DNA from 4 places in the Arthrobacter sp. TJ-238 genome. Region 2 is predicted to be linked to each of the others. Evidence: riboswitches for the same ligand, from Rfam matches in the RefSeq annotation. Region 2 holds a riboswitch; each other region holds the start of a gene.
What was found. Region 2 has a riboswitch for S-adenosylmethionine ahead of AC4D2O_RS09295 (ABC transporter substrate-binding protein). Riboswitches for the same ligand answer to the same signal wherever they lie in the genome.

Region 1: linked by a shared signal. The riboswitch ahead of AC4D2O_RS15795 (bifunctional o-acetylhomoserine/o-acetylserine sulfhydrylase) and the one ahead of AC4D2O_RS09295 (ABC transporter substrate-binding protein) in region 2 are both predicted to bind S-adenosylmethionine.
Region 3: linked by a shared signal. The riboswitch ahead of AC4D2O_RS06180 (ABC transporter substrate-binding protein) and the one ahead of AC4D2O_RS09295 (ABC transporter substrate-binding protein) in region 2 are both predicted to bind S-adenosylmethionine.
Region 4: linked by a shared signal. The riboswitch ahead of AC4D2O_RS14585 (GrpB family protein) and the one ahead of AC4D2O_RS09295 (ABC transporter substrate-binding protein) in region 2 are both predicted to bind S-adenosylmethionine.

What each region holds. Positions count from the first base shown of each region.
Region 1 covers NZ_JBZCNH010000007.1:149,020-152,859, reverse strand. The annotation lists gene AC4D2O_RS15815 (amidohydrolase family protein) at 1-36, shown strand, start outside; gene AC4D2O_RS15810 (CPBP family intramembrane glutamic endopeptidase) at 96-899, shown strand; gene AC4D2O_RS15805 (DUF1540 domain-containing protein) at 1,039-1,326, shown strand; gene AC4D2O_RS15800 (VOC family protein) at 1,421-2,062, opposite strand; SAM riboswitch class IV at 2,211-2,327, shown strand; gene AC4D2O_RS15795 (bifunctional o-acetylhomoserine/o-acetylserine sulfhydrylase) at 2,410-3,726, shown strand; gene metX (homoserine O-acetyltransferase MetX) at 3,781-3,840, shown strand, end outside.
Region 2 covers NZ_JBZCNH010000004.1:84,784-88,623, reverse strand. The annotation lists gene yjfF (galactofuranose ABC transporter, permease protein YjfF) at 1-613, shown strand, start outside; gene AC4D2O_RS09300 (aminodeoxychorismate lyase) at 645-1,523, shown strand; SAM riboswitch class IV at 1,631-1,748, shown strand; gene AC4D2O_RS09295 (ABC transporter substrate-binding protein) at 1,915-2,832, shown strand; gene AC4D2O_RS09290 (amino acid ABC transporter permease) at 2,843-3,607, shown strand; gene AC4D2O_RS09285 (amino acid ABC transporter ATP-binding protein) at 3,604-3,840, shown strand, end outside.
Region 3 covers NZ_JBZCNH010000003.1:17,164-21,003, forward strand. The annotation lists gene AC4D2O_RS06180 (ABC transporter substrate-binding protein) at 1-1,495, opposite strand, end outside; SAM riboswitch class IV at 1,643-1,770, opposite strand; gene AC4D2O_RS06185 (VOC family protein) at 1,874-2,302, opposite strand; gene AC4D2O_RS06190 (hypothetical protein) at 2,384-2,587, opposite strand; gene AC4D2O_RS06195 (CYTH and CHAD domain-containing protein) at 2,812-3,840, shown strand, end outside.
Region 4 covers NZ_JBZCNH010000006.1:231,351-235,190, reverse strand. The annotation lists gene AC4D2O_RS14590 (ABC transporter permease) at 1-824, shown strand, start outside; SAM riboswitch class IV at 894-1,004, shown strand; gene AC4D2O_RS14585 (GrpB family protein) at 1,199-1,831, shown strand; gene AC4D2O_RS14580 (ABC transporter ATP-binding protein) at 2,287-3,228, shown strand; gene AC4D2O_RS14575 (ABC transporter permease) at 3,228-3,840, shown strand, end outside.

The sequences.
Region 1 (3,840 bases), on a different contig from region 2:
CACGCCGTCTGGAAGGCAGGCCGCCGGGTGCGCTAGGACTCCCCGCGGCCGGCGTCCGGCTGGGAATCCCCGGCGGCCGCTGCGAGGATAGCGGCATGCCTGCCGAGCCCGCATCCACCGCGCCGACCGCCGACCATCCCCACCCCGATGCCGCGGCGCGCAGGCGGCGCATCACGGCGGAGCTGCTGATCGTCTTCGGGCTCTCACTCGGGCAGTCGGGTGTGTACGCCGTGGTGAACCTGGCGGAGAAGCTCACACGGGGGCCGCTCGCGGCGCAGACCACCACCCTGAACCCGGTGCTCAACGACCGGCAGTACTTCGACCTCGCCTACCAGCTCCTGGGCATCCTCTTCGCGCTGGTGCCCGTGGCACTCGTGCTGTTCCTGCTCGGCGGGCACGGGGTGTCGGCGTTCCGGCGCCTCGGGTTCACGTTCGAGAAACCGCTGCGCACGGTCGGCTTCGGGGTGGGCCTCGCGGTGATCATCGGCGTCGGCACCCTCGGCGTGTACGCCGGCGGCCGCGCCCTCGGCATCACCACGGCCCTGGTCCCCGCCGCCCTCGATTCCTACTGGTGGACCGTCCCTGTGCTTGTCCTGTCCGCGGTGCGGCACGCGGTGCTGGAGGAGGTCATCGTGGTGGGCTACCTGTTCATCCGTCTGCGGGAGCTCGGCTGGTCCACGCCCGCCATCATCCTCACGAGCGCGCTGGTGCGCGGCAGCTATCACCTGTACCAGGGGTTCGGGCCGTTCATCGGGAACGTCCTGATGGGACTGCTGTTCGCCTGGTTCTACACGCGCACCCGGAGGGTCATGCCGCTCGTGATCGCCCACGCCCTCATCGACACCGCGGGGTTCGTCGGGTTCGCGCTCCTCGGGCCCGCCATCGGTATCGGCGGCTGAATAAGCGAAGCCTTGCTTTCCTTATTTGCGGACGGAAATCATGACTAAATTATCCGACAATTGCGGTGTTACCGTGAATTCATCCAGTCAGGAGCGCACGGTTCCAGCCGGGCCGCTACGGGGTGAACCAGGAGGAACGATGAGCGTCGTCACGAGTGTCTCCGAGTGCAGTGTCCACAACTGCTCGTTCAACCACGACGGCTGTACAGCCGTCGCCATCACGGTGTCCGGGAGCGAGGAGCACGCGTCCTGCGCCACCTTCATCGACACGTCGATCAGCGGCGGCCTCCCGAAGATGCTCGCGCATGTCGGGGCCTGCCAGCGTTCGGAGTGCTCGTTCAACCACGACCTGCTGTGCACGGCCGCCGCGGTGAAGGTGGGTCCGGGCGCCGAGGCCGCGGACTGCCTCACCTACACGCACGCCTGATCCACGCGCACAGCGCGAACGGGCGGACGAGGAAGGGACCGGACGGATCGTCCGGTCCCTTCCTGGTGATACGACTTCCTGGTGATACGACGCGTCAGATCTCGATGCGGCCGTCGGCGGTCTCGAATGTCACGGACATGATGCCCGGCGTGCCCCTGGGCGCGATCCACTGGACCTGCACGCCGTCGAGCGTCGCCTCGACGTCCGTGCCGAGCCATTCCGTGACGCGCTCGGAGGAGCCGGCGATGGTCAGGCAGTCCAGTTTCACCGAGGCAGGGCGGGCCTTCGAGGGATGCAGGGGCTCGGTCCCGTCGTCCCACCGCAGCAGGTAGGGGACCTGGGGATCAGCGATGAGCCCCTTGATGCCGATCTGCTGCCAGGTGAGCTCCTGGCCGTCGGGGAACTTGCGGTTGCCGGGGACCGCGCTGCGGCCGAGGCGCTCCTCGAAGGGGCCCAGGTCGTCCACGGCCACGCACCAGCCCATCCAGCCGCCGCCGGCCTCGGACCGGGCGCGGACGGCCTGGCCGAACGGCGCCTTGTCCGACGCGGGGTGGTTGAGGACCTCGACGACCTCGAGGTACTGACCGTTGGCCAGCGGGAAGATCATGTTCCGGGTGCCGAAGCGGGGATGCACCCCGCCCTTCACCGGCTCCATGCCGAGCCGGGCCGAGATGCGATCGGCAGTCGCGGCAAGTCCATCGGGTTCACAGGCGTAAGAGACGTGGTCCAGGCGCATGCCGACAGTGTGGCACTAAGTGATGTACGTCTCGACTTAGGCTCCCCTTACTCCTGATCCTGCCGCTGCACCGGGCGCACGGTGCGCCCTCCTTCACGCAATGTCACACGTGTTGCCGGATCCGCCCATATGGGTTTCCATGGATGCAGGTCATGAGTGCCAGCACGAAGCCCCGGCTTGCTGGCCGGCAACCCTCCAACCGCGGTGGGGTGCCCCGGGTGAGGACCAGGTGCGGCGCCAGACCGGCGTCGCGCAAGCGCGGGCTCCTGCGGAGTCGATGCTTCCTTCGGCGGTGACCCGTCGGCAGGAGCAGCGGACGAGGAGGGGCCCCTTCGACAGGGAGCACCATGTCCAACGATTGGTCCTTTGAGACACGCCAGATCCACGCCGGCCAGGTGCCGGATCCAGCCACGGGGGCGCGTGCGCTGCCCATCTACCAGACGACGTCGTTCGTCTTCCCGAGCGCGGAGAGCGCCGCGAACAGGTTCGCGCTGACGGAGCTCGCCCCGATCTACACGCGTATCGGGAATCCCACGCAGGAGGCGGTCGAGACCAGGATCGCGAGCCTCGAGGGCGGGGTCGGCGCGCTGCTGCTCGCCTCCGGGCAGGCCGCGGAGACCTTCGCCGTGCTCAACGTCGCCGAGGCCGGGGACCACATCGTGGCCAGTCCCAGCCTCTACGGCGGCACCTACAACCTCTTCAAGCACACCCTGAAGAAGTTCGGTATCGAGACCACCTTCGTGGAGGACCCGGACGACCTCGGGCAATGGCGGGCCGCCATCCGCCCGAACACCAAGCTGTTCTTCGGCGAGGTGGTCTCCAATCCGCGGCAGGACGTCCTCGACCTGGAGGGCATCAGCGCCGTCGCCCACGAGCACGGGCTGCCCCTGATCGTGGACAATACGCTGTCCACGCCGTACCTGATCCGGCCGATCGAGTGGGGCGCGGACATCGTGGTGCACTCCGCCACGAAGTACCTGGGCGGGCACGGCACCGCGATCGCCGGCGTGATCGTGGACTCGGGGAACTTCGACTTCGCAAAGTACCCGGAGAGGTTCCCCGGCTTCAACACGCCGGACGAGAGCTACAACGGGCTCGTCTACGCACGCGACCTCGGGGTGGGCGGCGCGCTCGGCGCGAACCTCGCGTACATCCTGAAGGCGCGGGTGCAGTTGCTGCGCGACCTCGGGTCCGCCGTGTCGCCCTTCAACGCCTTCCTCATCGCCCAAGGGCTGGAGACCCTCAGCCTGCGCCTGGAGCGCCACGTGCAGAACGCGCAGGCGGTCGCCGAGTGGCTCGAGGGGCACGACGACGTCGAGGGCGTCGCCTACGCGGGGCTCAGCTCCAGTCCCTGGTACGAGCGCGGGAAGAAGTACGGGCGCAACGGCACGGGGGCGATCGTCAGCTTCGACATCGCCGGCGGGCTGGAGGCGGGCAAGCGCTTCGTGGACGGCCTCGAGCTGCACTCCCACGTCGCGAACGTGGGTGACGTCCGCTCGCTCGTCATCCACCCGGCGTCGACCACGCACAGCCAGCTCGGGGCGGAGGCGCAGCTCGCGGCCGGCGTGCGTCCGGGCCTGGTGCGGCTCGCCGTGGGCCTGGAGAACATCGACGACATCCTCGCCGACCTCGACGCGGGCTTCCGCGCCGCCAAAGGAGCCTAACCCTTCGTGACCACCTACCCTGCTGCCTACCCTGCTGCGCCGTCGCACCCCGGGATCGGCGGCGCACCGTCGGGAGACGGACTGCTGCGCGTCCTGCCGATCGGGCCGCTGGCC
Region 2 (3,840 bases):
GCCGTTCATCGTGACCCTCGCCGGGCTGTTCCTGGCCCGCGGCCTCTGCTACGTCATCAGCGTCGACTCCATCACCGTGACCGACCCGTTCTTCACGTCGATGGCCCAGGCGAGGATCCCGCTGGCGGGGAAGCTGTTCGTCTCTCCCGGCGTCGTGATCGCCCTGCTCGTCGTCGCCGTCGCGTTCTACGTGCTGCACCAGACGCGCTTCGGCCGCACCGTGTACGCGATCGGCGGCGGGGAGTCCTCCGCGGTGCTCATGGGCCTCGCCGTCCCGCGCACCAAGGTGCTCGTGTACGGGATCAGCGGCGTGTGCTCCGCGATCGCCGGGATCCTGTTCTCCTTCTACAGCCTCTCCGGGTACAGCCTGGCCGCCACGGGGCTGGAGCTCGACGCGATCGCCGCGGTGGTGGTCGGCGGCACGCTGCTGACCGGCGGGTACGGGTACGTGCTCGGCTCCCTCGCGGGGGTGTTCGTCCTCGGCATCGTCCAGACGTTCATCTCCTACGAGGGCACGCTGAGCTCCTGGTGGACGCGCATCGTGATCGGCGCCCTGCTCCTCGCCTTCATCCTGCTGCAGAAGCTGTTCACCCGGAAGGTCGGAATCACCTGACGCTGCCGGGCCTCCCGCTAGGCTGGGGCCCATGACGGTTCTCGTGTTCCTCGACCCCGGCCACGACGACGGCAGGATCGCGGATGCCTCGCAGCCGCAGCTGATGATCACCGATCTCGGCGCCACGCGCGGCGACGGCGTGTTCGAGTCGATGCTCGCCGTCGACGGGACGCCCCGCAAGGAGCAGGCGCACCTGGCGCGGCTCGCGTCGTCGGCCGCGGCCCTCGACCTGGTGGTGCCGGAAGCGGACGCCTGGAGCCGTGCCATCCGGACCGCCCTCGGCGAGTTCGCGAGCGCCGAGCCGGACCTGGGCAGCGCCGTCGTGAAGCTCGTGGCCACCCGCGGCGTGGAGGGCGCGGGACGGTCGACGGCGTGGGTACAGGTGGCGCCCGTCCCGGCGGCCACGCTGGCGCAGCGCGAGGCGGGCGTGAGGGTCCTGTTCCTCGAGCGCGGGTACGACAGCACCGTGGCGCAGCGCGCACCGTGGCTGCTCATGGGCGCCAAGACGCTCTCCTACGCCGTCAACATGGCCGCGATCCGCCACGCGAAGGCGTCCGGCGCGGATGACGTCATCTTCACCTCATCCGACGGCAAGATCCTCGAGGGGCCCACGTCCACCGTGCTGCTCGCCTATGTGCGCGACGGGCGGAAGACGCTCGTCACGCCGCAGCTCGAGAGCGGCATCCTGGCCGGCACCTCGCAGGCCGCGCTGTTCACCGCGGCGAAGGAGCAGGGGTGGGACCTCGGGTACGGGCCGCTCGAACCGCACCACCTCCTCGACGCCGATGCCGTGTGGCTCATCTCGAGCATCCGGCTCCTCGTGCCCGTCCTCTCGCTCGACGGGCAGGAGATCCGCACCTCCTCGGCCCTGACCGAGGAACTGACCGCGCTCGTGGACCGATTCGTGTGAAGTCGGCCACACCCCGCCCCTGATCCCCCGGATTCCCGCGTCAAGCGGCGCAATATCCGTGATCCCGTTTTGACCGGACACTCCGTGCTGCCCTAGCGTTTTGCTCAAATCAAGAGTTCCAGCCATCGGCCCTGGCCGGCTGGACAGCAACCCTCTCCCGTAGTGGGGTGCTCCAGGTGAAGATTCGGCCGCCGGGTCCAGTCCCCCGGTTGGCAAGTACGGCGTCGTGCGGTCCTTCCCCGGTTTTCGGCCCGGTCCGACCGCCACAGCGCGCACAGCCCAGAACAGCGAGCGTGTCACCCAGCAGCCAGCAGTCCTCCCGCCGGCCTCCGGCGTCCCCAGCACCCCACCCAGCGCGCCCGTTCCCGGGCCCGCCACCACGAAGGACACCATGAACCTCTCCCGTAAGGTCCTCACCGCACTGACCGTGCCCCTGCTCGCCCTGACGGTCTCCTGCGGCAGCTCCAGCAGCAGCGAACCCACCGAGACCACCGACGCCCTGGCCGGCAGCGACCAGCAGTCGCTGGACAAGTACACCACCGAGACCACCACCCCGGTCGAGGAGATCGATCCGGCGGACCTCGGCCTGATCACCGACGGCACGCTGCGCGTCGGCACGCTCTCGGACGCCCCGCCGAACATCTTCCTGGAGGACGGCGTCTTCACCGGCTACGACAACGAACTGCTGCGCGCCATCGGCGACAAGCTGGGCCTCGAGGTGGAGTTCGCCTCCACGGACTTCTCGGCGCTCCTCGCCCAGGTGCAGAACAAGCAGTACGACGTCGGATCCTCCTCGATCTCCACGACCGAGGCCCGCCGGGAGAACGTCGGCTTCACCAACGGCTACGACTTCGGCTACATGGCCGTCGTCGCGAAGACCGACTCCTCCGTCACCGGCTTCGACTCCCTGTCCGAGAGCACGCGCGTCGGGGTGGTCCAGGGCACCGTCCAGGACGACTACGTCACCAACACCCTGGGCCTCGAGCCCGTGCGCTTCCCGGACTACAACACCGTCTACGCCAACGTGAAGAACGGGCAGGTGGACGCCTGGGTGGCACCGTCGCAGCAGGCCACCGGCCAGGTGAAGGAGGGCGACGACACCACGATCGCCGAGACGATCATCAACACCGAGAACTTCACCGCGTACGCCGTGAACAGCGAGAACCAGCCGCTCATCGACGCCCTGAACGCGGGTCTCGACGCCGTGATCGCCAACGGCACCTGGACCGAGCTCACAAAGGAGTGGTACCCGGACCGCGAGATGCCCACCGACTGGAAGCCCGGTAGCAAAGCCGTGGAAGTAAAGTAGCGGTCCCTGCATGGACGCCCTGGAACAACTCGGAAAAACCTTCTTCGACTGGGAGGCGATGGCCGCCGTCCTGCCGGACCTCCTGACCGTCGGCCTGCCGAACACGCTCATGCTCGCGCTGGCCTCGGGGATCATCGGGACGATCGTCGGCATGATCCTCGCGATCATGGGGATCTCCCGCAACCGGGTGCTCCGCTGGATCGCGCGCATCTACACGGACATCTTCCGCGGGCTCCCCGCCGTCGTGATCATCCTGCTCATCGGTCTGGGACTGGGTCCGATCCTCCGGGAGATCACGGGCAGTACCAGTCCGTACCCCCTGGGCATCCTCGCCCTCTCGCTGATCGCCTCTGCCTACATCGGCGAGATCTTCCGCTCCGGTATCCAGAGCGTGGAGAAGGGACAGCTGGAGGCCTCGCGCGCCCTGGGCTTCAGCTACAGCGCGTCCATGCAGCTCGTGGTGGTCCCCCAGGGCGTGCGGCGCGTGCTGCCCGCCCTGGTGAACCAGTTCATCTCGCTGATCAAGGAGTCCTCACTGGTCTACTTCATCGGCCTCGTAGCCAGTGAGCGTGAGCTCTTCCGGGTCGGCAACGACGCGGCGAGCAACACCGGCAACCTGTCACCGCTCATCGCGGCCGGGCTGTTGTACCTGTGCCTCACCATCCCACTGACGCACCTGGTCAACTACATCGACAACCGGCTCCGCGTGGGCAGGAAGCAGAAGCCCGAGCCGGACGAACTGGCCGCCAAGATCGGCGAAGGAGCGAAGGCGTGAAGATCCAGGAATCCGGCACCCTGACAGGGCGGGACCTGCACCTGTCCTTCGGCACCAACCACGTGCTGCGCGGCATCGACCTGCACGTGGACCAGGGCACGACGGCGTCCGTCATCGGCCCGTCCGGCTCCGGGAAGTCCACCCTGCTGCGGGTGCTGAACCGGCTGATCGAACCCGACCAGGGCGACATCCTCCTGGACGGCCGGTCCGTGCTCAAGGACAACCCGGACGAG
Region 3 (3,840 bases), on a different contig from region 2:
CCACAGGCCCGTCGTCGGCCTCGCGGGCCGTGGAGAGCAGGGCGTCGAGCTGGGGGTCGTCGACGTAGGACGAGTTCTGGCCGATCCGCTCACCCGTGATCTCGGAGGAGTGGTAGCGGATGAACAGGACGTCGGTGGTGTTGGTGTGCCAGACGCCGGCCAGGGCGTCGTAGTCGCCGGCGTAACGGAGTTCCGTCAGTTGTGCCTGAGGAAGCTGGATGATCCGCAGGTCGAAGCCCACCTTGCGGGCCTCTCCCTGCAGCTGCACGAGCAGTGGGCTCGGCGTGGAACTCTCCACCGTGGGGACCTCGACCGTCAGCCTGCTCCCGTCCTTCGTGCGGAAGCCCTCGCCGTCACGCCCGGTCCACCCGGCGTCGTCGAGCAGCTGGTTCGCGCGCTCGGGGTCATACGTGAGGACCCCCTCGACAGTCGGGTCGTAGTACCTGCTCTCCCTGGACAGGAAGCCGTCGATCGGCGTGTAGGTGCCGAAGCCGAGGCTCTCCGTGACGGCCTTCGTGTCCACTGCGGCGGCGAACGCCTGCCGCACCGCGAGGTCGTCGAACGGTGCACGATTCAGGTTGAAATTGAGGACGTAGGGGTTGCCGGTCCGGGCGAGGTTCTCGTACGTGAAGTTCGGGTCGGCCTGCACGGCCGAGGCGTTCTGCGGCGCGAGGTTCTCCGTCAGGTCGTACTGGCCCGAGACGAGGGACTGGTGGCGGATGACGGGTTCGCTGACGAGGGTGACCTCGACGCCGTCGAGGTACGCGGCACCGTCACCGTCCAGCCACTCGGGCGCCCAGGCGTAGCCCTCCCGCTTCGTGTAGCTGATGCTCTGGCCGGGGCGGTAGTCGGCGACGGTGAAGGGCCCTGTGCCGATCGGCTTCTGGCACAGCGTCTCGGGCGCCTCGGTGATGGCCTTGCCGGAGTTCATGCCGAGCCAGGACTGGGCGAGGGTGTAGAGGAAGGGGGTGTAGGGGTAGGCGAGGTGGGCCTCGAAGGTGTATTCGTCGAGCACCGTGCCGTCGACGTACGGGGCGATGTACGCGGCAGCGAGGGGTGACTTCGTGGCGGGGTCCCTCATGTGCTCGAAGTTCTGCCCGAGGACCTCCGCGTTCCAGGGCGAGCCGTCGCTGAACGTGACCCCCTGCTTGAGGCGGAACGTGTACGTCCTGCCGTCCTCCGAAACATCCCAGGACTCGGCGAGGTACGGCGCGATGTCCCCGTTCTCGTCGAGGGTCACCACGTTGTCGTAGATCAGGCGGCCGAGGAACTGCTGCTGCGTGGCGGAGATGCCGTGGCCGTCGAGGCAGCCCGGCTCGGCCGAGATGGACACGTCCAGGACGCCGCCGGAGACCGGCTCGCCACCGGTGACGGCGGACGAATTCGCCGGACCGGCGCAGCCGGCCAGGAGGACGAGGAGGCCCACCGCGGCCAGGACCGTGGCGTTCCCGGAGCGGTTTCGATTTCGGGCAGGACGAATTAAGGGTGCGTTCATGGGAAATTCCTCAAGAGTCGTTCCGGCGCAGCGCGGAGCATATTGCGTCCGGAAGGAGAATGAAAAGGAGAGTGAAGGGAAAAGACGCACCGAGGGCGCCGGGATCCTGCTAGGGGAGGGCGGTACAGCTCACGATGAGTGCCTTTCGAAGTGCTCTTGCCCGCACCGGACCGGCACTGTGTGCCGAGGAGAAGGCCGCTTCGTCATCCGAACCACCCAGGAACATGGGGTTGGCGCGCGATCCAGTCGGAGCTTTACGATCGCGTCTCTTGAAGCTGGAACCAACTATAGGCAGATGCCCGGGGCGTCCGACCAATAAAAAGAAATATGACACGGCGCGAATTGCCGTGGAGTGGACGGAATGTCCTGCGGTGCATTTCAGCGAAGGGTGACGGTGCCGTCGTCGAGGATGCGCCACCCGGGATTATGGGCGATCTCCCACACGATTCCGTTCGGATCGCGCACGAGCCCGCGGAAGATGCCGCCGAAGACGCTCTCCTGCGGCTCCTGGACAGGGGTGCCGCCGGCGCGCATCATGGCAGCGACGGCGGCGCGGACCTCTTCCGGGCCGTCGACATTGTGGGACAGCACTATGCCCGACGGTACCGGTGTGGCGTCGAGCCCGAGGTCCTGGGCGAACTTACCGGCGAGGAACAGCCCGAGGAGCACTCCCGGAGCCACTTGGTAGAAGATCACCTCGTCGGGCACATCGAGAGTCGGCGTCCACCCGAGCCCTTCGCTGTAGAAGGTCCGCGCGGCGTCGAGGTCCCGCGCGGCGACGGTGACGAAGTGGAGGCGTGCGTCCATGGAGAGAGCGTACGGGTTCCGACCCTCGCGGAAGCGTTCCCGATCCCGGTGGAACCGGGAACGCTTCGGTCGGGACGGGTGTCAGTGGCTCAGAGGAAGAGGGTGCGTCTCCCTGTACCGCTGGATGTGGAGGGCGAGCTTCCGCTCCGCTTCACGGCGACGCTCGCACTGGCGTTTGAGGTCGGACTCGGACAGCGCGGGTGCGCCGCGCTGGATGCGTTCCCCTGAGGGGGGAGCGGTGGCAGGCAGACTCACGGGTCGGGGCTCCGACTGTTCTGTGGTCATGGCGGTCTCCTTCGGTGGGAAGGGCGCGCGACGAATGGTCCGACGGTGGGTGGTCGACGCGCGCCTTCGTCGACCCAGGGCTCGTGTCGGTCCTCGAGTTCCGCAATTGTGCACCTGATCGGCGCATCCCTCTAGGGTCTTTCGGCCCCACCGCGCAGCGGAAGGGGGTCGTCGGCCGGCAGAGACCTGCTGACGTCCGACCTGGCGAGGATATACAGTGCCCTATGCGCGCTGAGCCTGTTGTGGAGATCGAGCGGAAGTTCGACGTCGAGGATGACACCCCGCCTCCCGCACTCGAGGACGTCCCCGGGGTCGGAGGTGTGGATGCGCCCGTCGAGTTCCACCTCGAGGCCGAGTACTTCGATACGGAGGACCTGAGGCTGGCGTCCCAGCGGATCACCCTGCGACGCCGGACCGGCGGCGAGGACGCCGGTTGGCACCTGAAGCTGCCGGCCGGTGCCGACGAGCGCCACGAACACCATGCGCCACTGGGCAGGACCTCGGTGGTGCCGAAGCCGCTCCTGAAGCTGATCCGGGTGCACACGAGGGACAGTGCGCTGGTGCCGGTCGCCCGGCTGGACACGCGGCGCGTCGTGCACCGCCTGCGCGGTCAGGACGGGGTCCTCGCCGAGTTCATGGACGACCGCGTGCAAGCAGAGGCGCTCCACCCCGAGCCGTCCAGCCTGCGCTGGCGGGAATGGGAGATCGAGCTGGTCGGCGGCTCCAGGGACGTGCTGGACGCGGTGACGGAGATCATCGCCGCCGCAGGCGTCCGTCCCGCAGCTCACCGATCGAAACTGGAGCGCGCCCTCGTCACCGGCTTCCCCGCAGACGCGGCGAGGGTGACGGAGCCCTCGGCGGAGGGCCCGGCAGGCGATGTCCTCCTCGCCTACCTGCGCGAGCAGGTGGCCGCGCTCAAGCAGCAGGACCCGCAGGTCCGGATCGACGGGTCCGACGCCATCCACAGGATGAGGGTCGCCATCCGGCGCATCAGGTCGGTCCTCGCGACCTACCGGACCCTGCTCGACGACGTCGAGGGCATAGGGCGCCTGCGGGGAGAGCTCAGGTGGCTCGCCGGGGTGCTCGGCACAGCGCGGGACGCGCAGGTGATACACGCACGGCTCCAGCAGATGCTCGCCGACGAACCTCCCGAACTCCTGCTCGGCCCGGTGCAGCGCAGGCTCGAGATCGAACTCGGAGGGGACTACCGGAAATTCCACACCCGGGCCGTCAAGTCGCTGGACGGGGAGCGG
Region 4 (3,840 bases), on a different contig from region 2:
CGGCGACCTTCGCGATCATCCTCGCGATCGCTTCCTTCGGTCAGACGGTCGCGGTCATCCAGGCCGGCATCGATCTGTCGGTCCCGAACACGCTCGCCTTCTCCGCCCTGGCGTTCCTCGGTCTCGCGGGCCCGCTGGGTCCGATGGGCGCGTTTCTGGCCGCGCTCTTCACCGGGGCCGTGATCGGCTTCCTCAACGGCTTGGTCATCTCGAAACTCGGGCTCACTCCGATCGTGACGACGATAGCCATGAACGGACTGCTGTTCGGAGTCATACTCCTGGTGTTCAATTTCTCGGAGCTCACCGCCATCCCCGAGTTCGTCATCCAAATCACCTCGGCAAAGATCTCGGTGTTCGGCGTCGAGATGGCCTCGGTGCTGCTGCTGGGACTGATTCTCATGGGAGTGCTGCAGATTGTGCTGAGCTTCACGGGATGGGGGCGGTCGCTGTTCGTCGTCGGTTCCGCGGCCGAGGCCGCGCGGCTCGGGGGTCTCCCTGTGGACCGTATCCGGATCGGTGGCTACATCGTGAGCGGCGTCCTGGCAGCTTTCGCCGGCATCGTGATCGTGGGCTACTACCAGCAGGCGTCGGCGACGATGGGAGCGAGCTATCTGCTGTCCTCGGTCGCGGCAGTGGTCATCGGGGGCGCCTCGATCTTCGGAGGACGGGGATCGGTCGTCGGCACCGTCGGAGGGGCACTCGTGCTCGCTCAGGTCTCGACGCTCGTAACCGTCCTGAACCTCGGGGCGAACATTCAGCAGCTCATCTACGGAGTCATCATCCTCCTCGTCGTCTCCCTCTACGGGCGGAGTGCTTCTACCTGAGGCGCTTCGCGACGCGAGATGACAGGTGCCTCTGGACCCGCCGTCGAACCCGACCCGGCCTCGGAGCAGAATCAAGGGTTCCAACGCAGAACTCTGGTTTGTTGGACGGCACCCCGCGCTGTAGTGGGTGCCCAAGGTGAGCATTCGGCCCGGCACGGAACGTGCGGGCAAGGACGGCGCTTCCTCGTCCGGGGACTGGAAGGCGTTCGCCGGGTCGATCTCGAAGGGGTCCTGGCGGAGGAAGACGGAAGGAGCGACGGCGGCCAGCACGAGGAAGGCCAGCAGTGCCGCGGGGATCCAGACGCGGATCGGGGTGCCCCGGACGAGGCCGGAGGCGCGCAATCGCGCGGTGGACGGCGCGGAAGCGTGGAAGCGTGGAACACTCTGAAGTCGTGACAACACATCCGCTGTGGAGGCCGTTTCGTGATGACGCCAACTACCGCCGTCAGACCGCCCGCACCGCGTATCGCCAAACACCGCCCGGTCCCCCGGAAGCACACCGGATAGCGTGGGCGACCCAGTTCGCCCTCATGCATCAACTCATCAGCAAGACGATTCCCGACCAGGTAATGCAGATCCGTCATATCGGCTCGACGGCCGTACCGGGCCTCCTCGCCAAGCCCGTGATCGATATCGATCTCACGGTCCCCCACGTTGCCGACGAAGCCGCGTTCGTCCCCCTGCTCGAATCAGTAGGCTTCCGACTCATCTTTCGGGACGACGTGGCCGGTGACACGCACCGACAGCTCACCTTCGGTGACCCCAACACGAATCTGCACATCTGGGAACCGAACGCCATCGAGCCTCGTCGCCACGAGATGTTCGTCGCGTGGCTCCGGTCCGATGTACAGGATCGACAGCGCTACGCCGAAGCAAAACAAGCGGCCACGGAAGGTGACGGGAACCGTCGGTACAACGACCTGAAAGCTGCGGTGGTCTACGACATCTACGAACGGATCTTCCTCGCCGACACAGCGCATGTTCATAACCCTCGGCCCCGCCGCTGACGGCGCACTGCCTTAAGAGGGCGCCGTGAACGGCTTCCGGGAGCGATCCTGCCGCCTGGGCGGCTCCCAAGATCACACTCAGTTAAGGCAAGGGACCCTGTCCAGTTAGCAAGCTCAAAGCAGGGTAGGTCCTGTGCAGTCGCTCGGACCGGTCCTCCATAGCGCTGAGCTGTTCCCAGAACTCGTTCCCCGAGAGCGTTCTCCCGTACTCCGTGGCGCAAGTATCGCACCCGTATCAAGGTACGCAACGGGTCCTGAGTGGATGTTGTACGCGCACGGCCCGAGCCAAGGACAAGGCTGCTTTCTGACATCAGCTACTTCCACCGCTTCCGGGCCGCTTGTAAAATGTGGGTTGGAGAGCCGGGAAGCCTGGTCGGCCCGCAAACGGAAACGCCTGCGGCATGCCATGGCAACCGTCGCGGCGTGTTGGCCGCGACCAAGGAACGGATCCTGTCATGCAGTCAGATTCATCTCCCGTCATCAACACCTCACGCCTCGCCAAGAGCTTTGGACGGACGGCCGCGCTTGCCGGCCTGGACCTGTCCGTCCTGCCGGGCGAAGTCCACGGATTCCTGGGGCCCAACGGGGCCGGAAAAACCACCACCCTTCGCATCCTCTTGGGACTTATCCGCCCCACGTCGGGAACCGCCCGACTGTTCGGCATCGATCCCTGGGCCGAACCGGTGCGGTCACACCGGGATGTGGCCTATGTTCCCGGGGACGTGACGCTCTGGCCCAACCTGACCGGCGGCGAGGTCATCGACCTGCTCGCCGGACTGCGCGGCGGTGCGGATGAGAACCTACGCCGCCAGCTCATCGACGAGTTCGACTTCGATCCGCGGAAGAAGGCGCGGACCTACTCCAAGGGCAACCGGCAGAAGGCAGCCCTGATCGCAGCCTTCTGCCGCCCCACCAGGCTCTACCTGCTGGACGAACCAAGCTCGGGCCTCGACCCGGTCATGGACGCCGTATTCCGTCGCCATGTCCGCCGGGTCACAGCAGACGGGGCGACAGTGCTGCTCTCCAGCCACATCCTGGCCGAAGTGGAACAGCTCTGCGACAGGGTGACCATCATCCGCTCCGGAGTGGCAGTGGAATCGGGGACCTTGGCCGAACTCCGGCACCTCACCCGCACGCGCTTCCGTGTCACGTCGGCGGCGACACCTGAGATGCTGTCCACATGGCGGGGAATCCATGAGCTCCGCGTTGACGGGACAACCATACAGTTCGACGCCGACACAGCCGACCTTGGCTACGTGCTGGATGCTTTGGCTACAGCAGGTGTCACGGGCATCACGGCCACACCCCCTTCCCTGGAAGAGCTCTTCATGCGCCATTACGGCGTGCAGGATGCCGGGCAGTCCAGCCACAGGAGCCAGAACGGTCAGGTGCTGTGATGAGCGCTGTGCTCCGGCTGGCCCTGCTCCAGGCCCGCAGGGACCGCGGGACCCTGGCCGCCTGGATCCTAGGCATCGCCGGTCTGGGCTACGCGGCCGCTACCGCTGTCACCACACAGTTCGGCGAGGACGGCGAGCGCGCCGCCCTGATTTCCGTGGCTGCCGTCAGTCCGGCCTTCCTCTTCCTCCGGGGGCTACCCGACGGCATCAGTTCCGGAGCGGTCACCTTCTTCCAGGGGTACTCGTTCACCGCTGTGCTGGCCGGGCTGATGAGCTCATTCCTGGTGGTCCGGCACACCCGTGCCGATGAGGACCAGGGCCGATCCGAGCTGGTCGGTTCCACCCGGGTAACCCGGGTGACGTCCCTGTACGCAACCCTGCTCCTCGGCACCTGCGCCGCCGTGGTCCTTGCCCTGGCCGTTACCGTCGGTTTCATCGGCGCCGGCCTACCGGCACGGGGATCACTCCTGGCGGGATCAGCTGTTGGCGCCGTGGGTCTGTTCTTCATGGCGGCCGCCGCCCTGGTAGCACAGGTCATGCCCTCCGCCCGGAGCGCCAACGCTACGTCCGCGGCGCTAGTGGGCGGCGCCTACCTGATCCGCGGTACCGGTG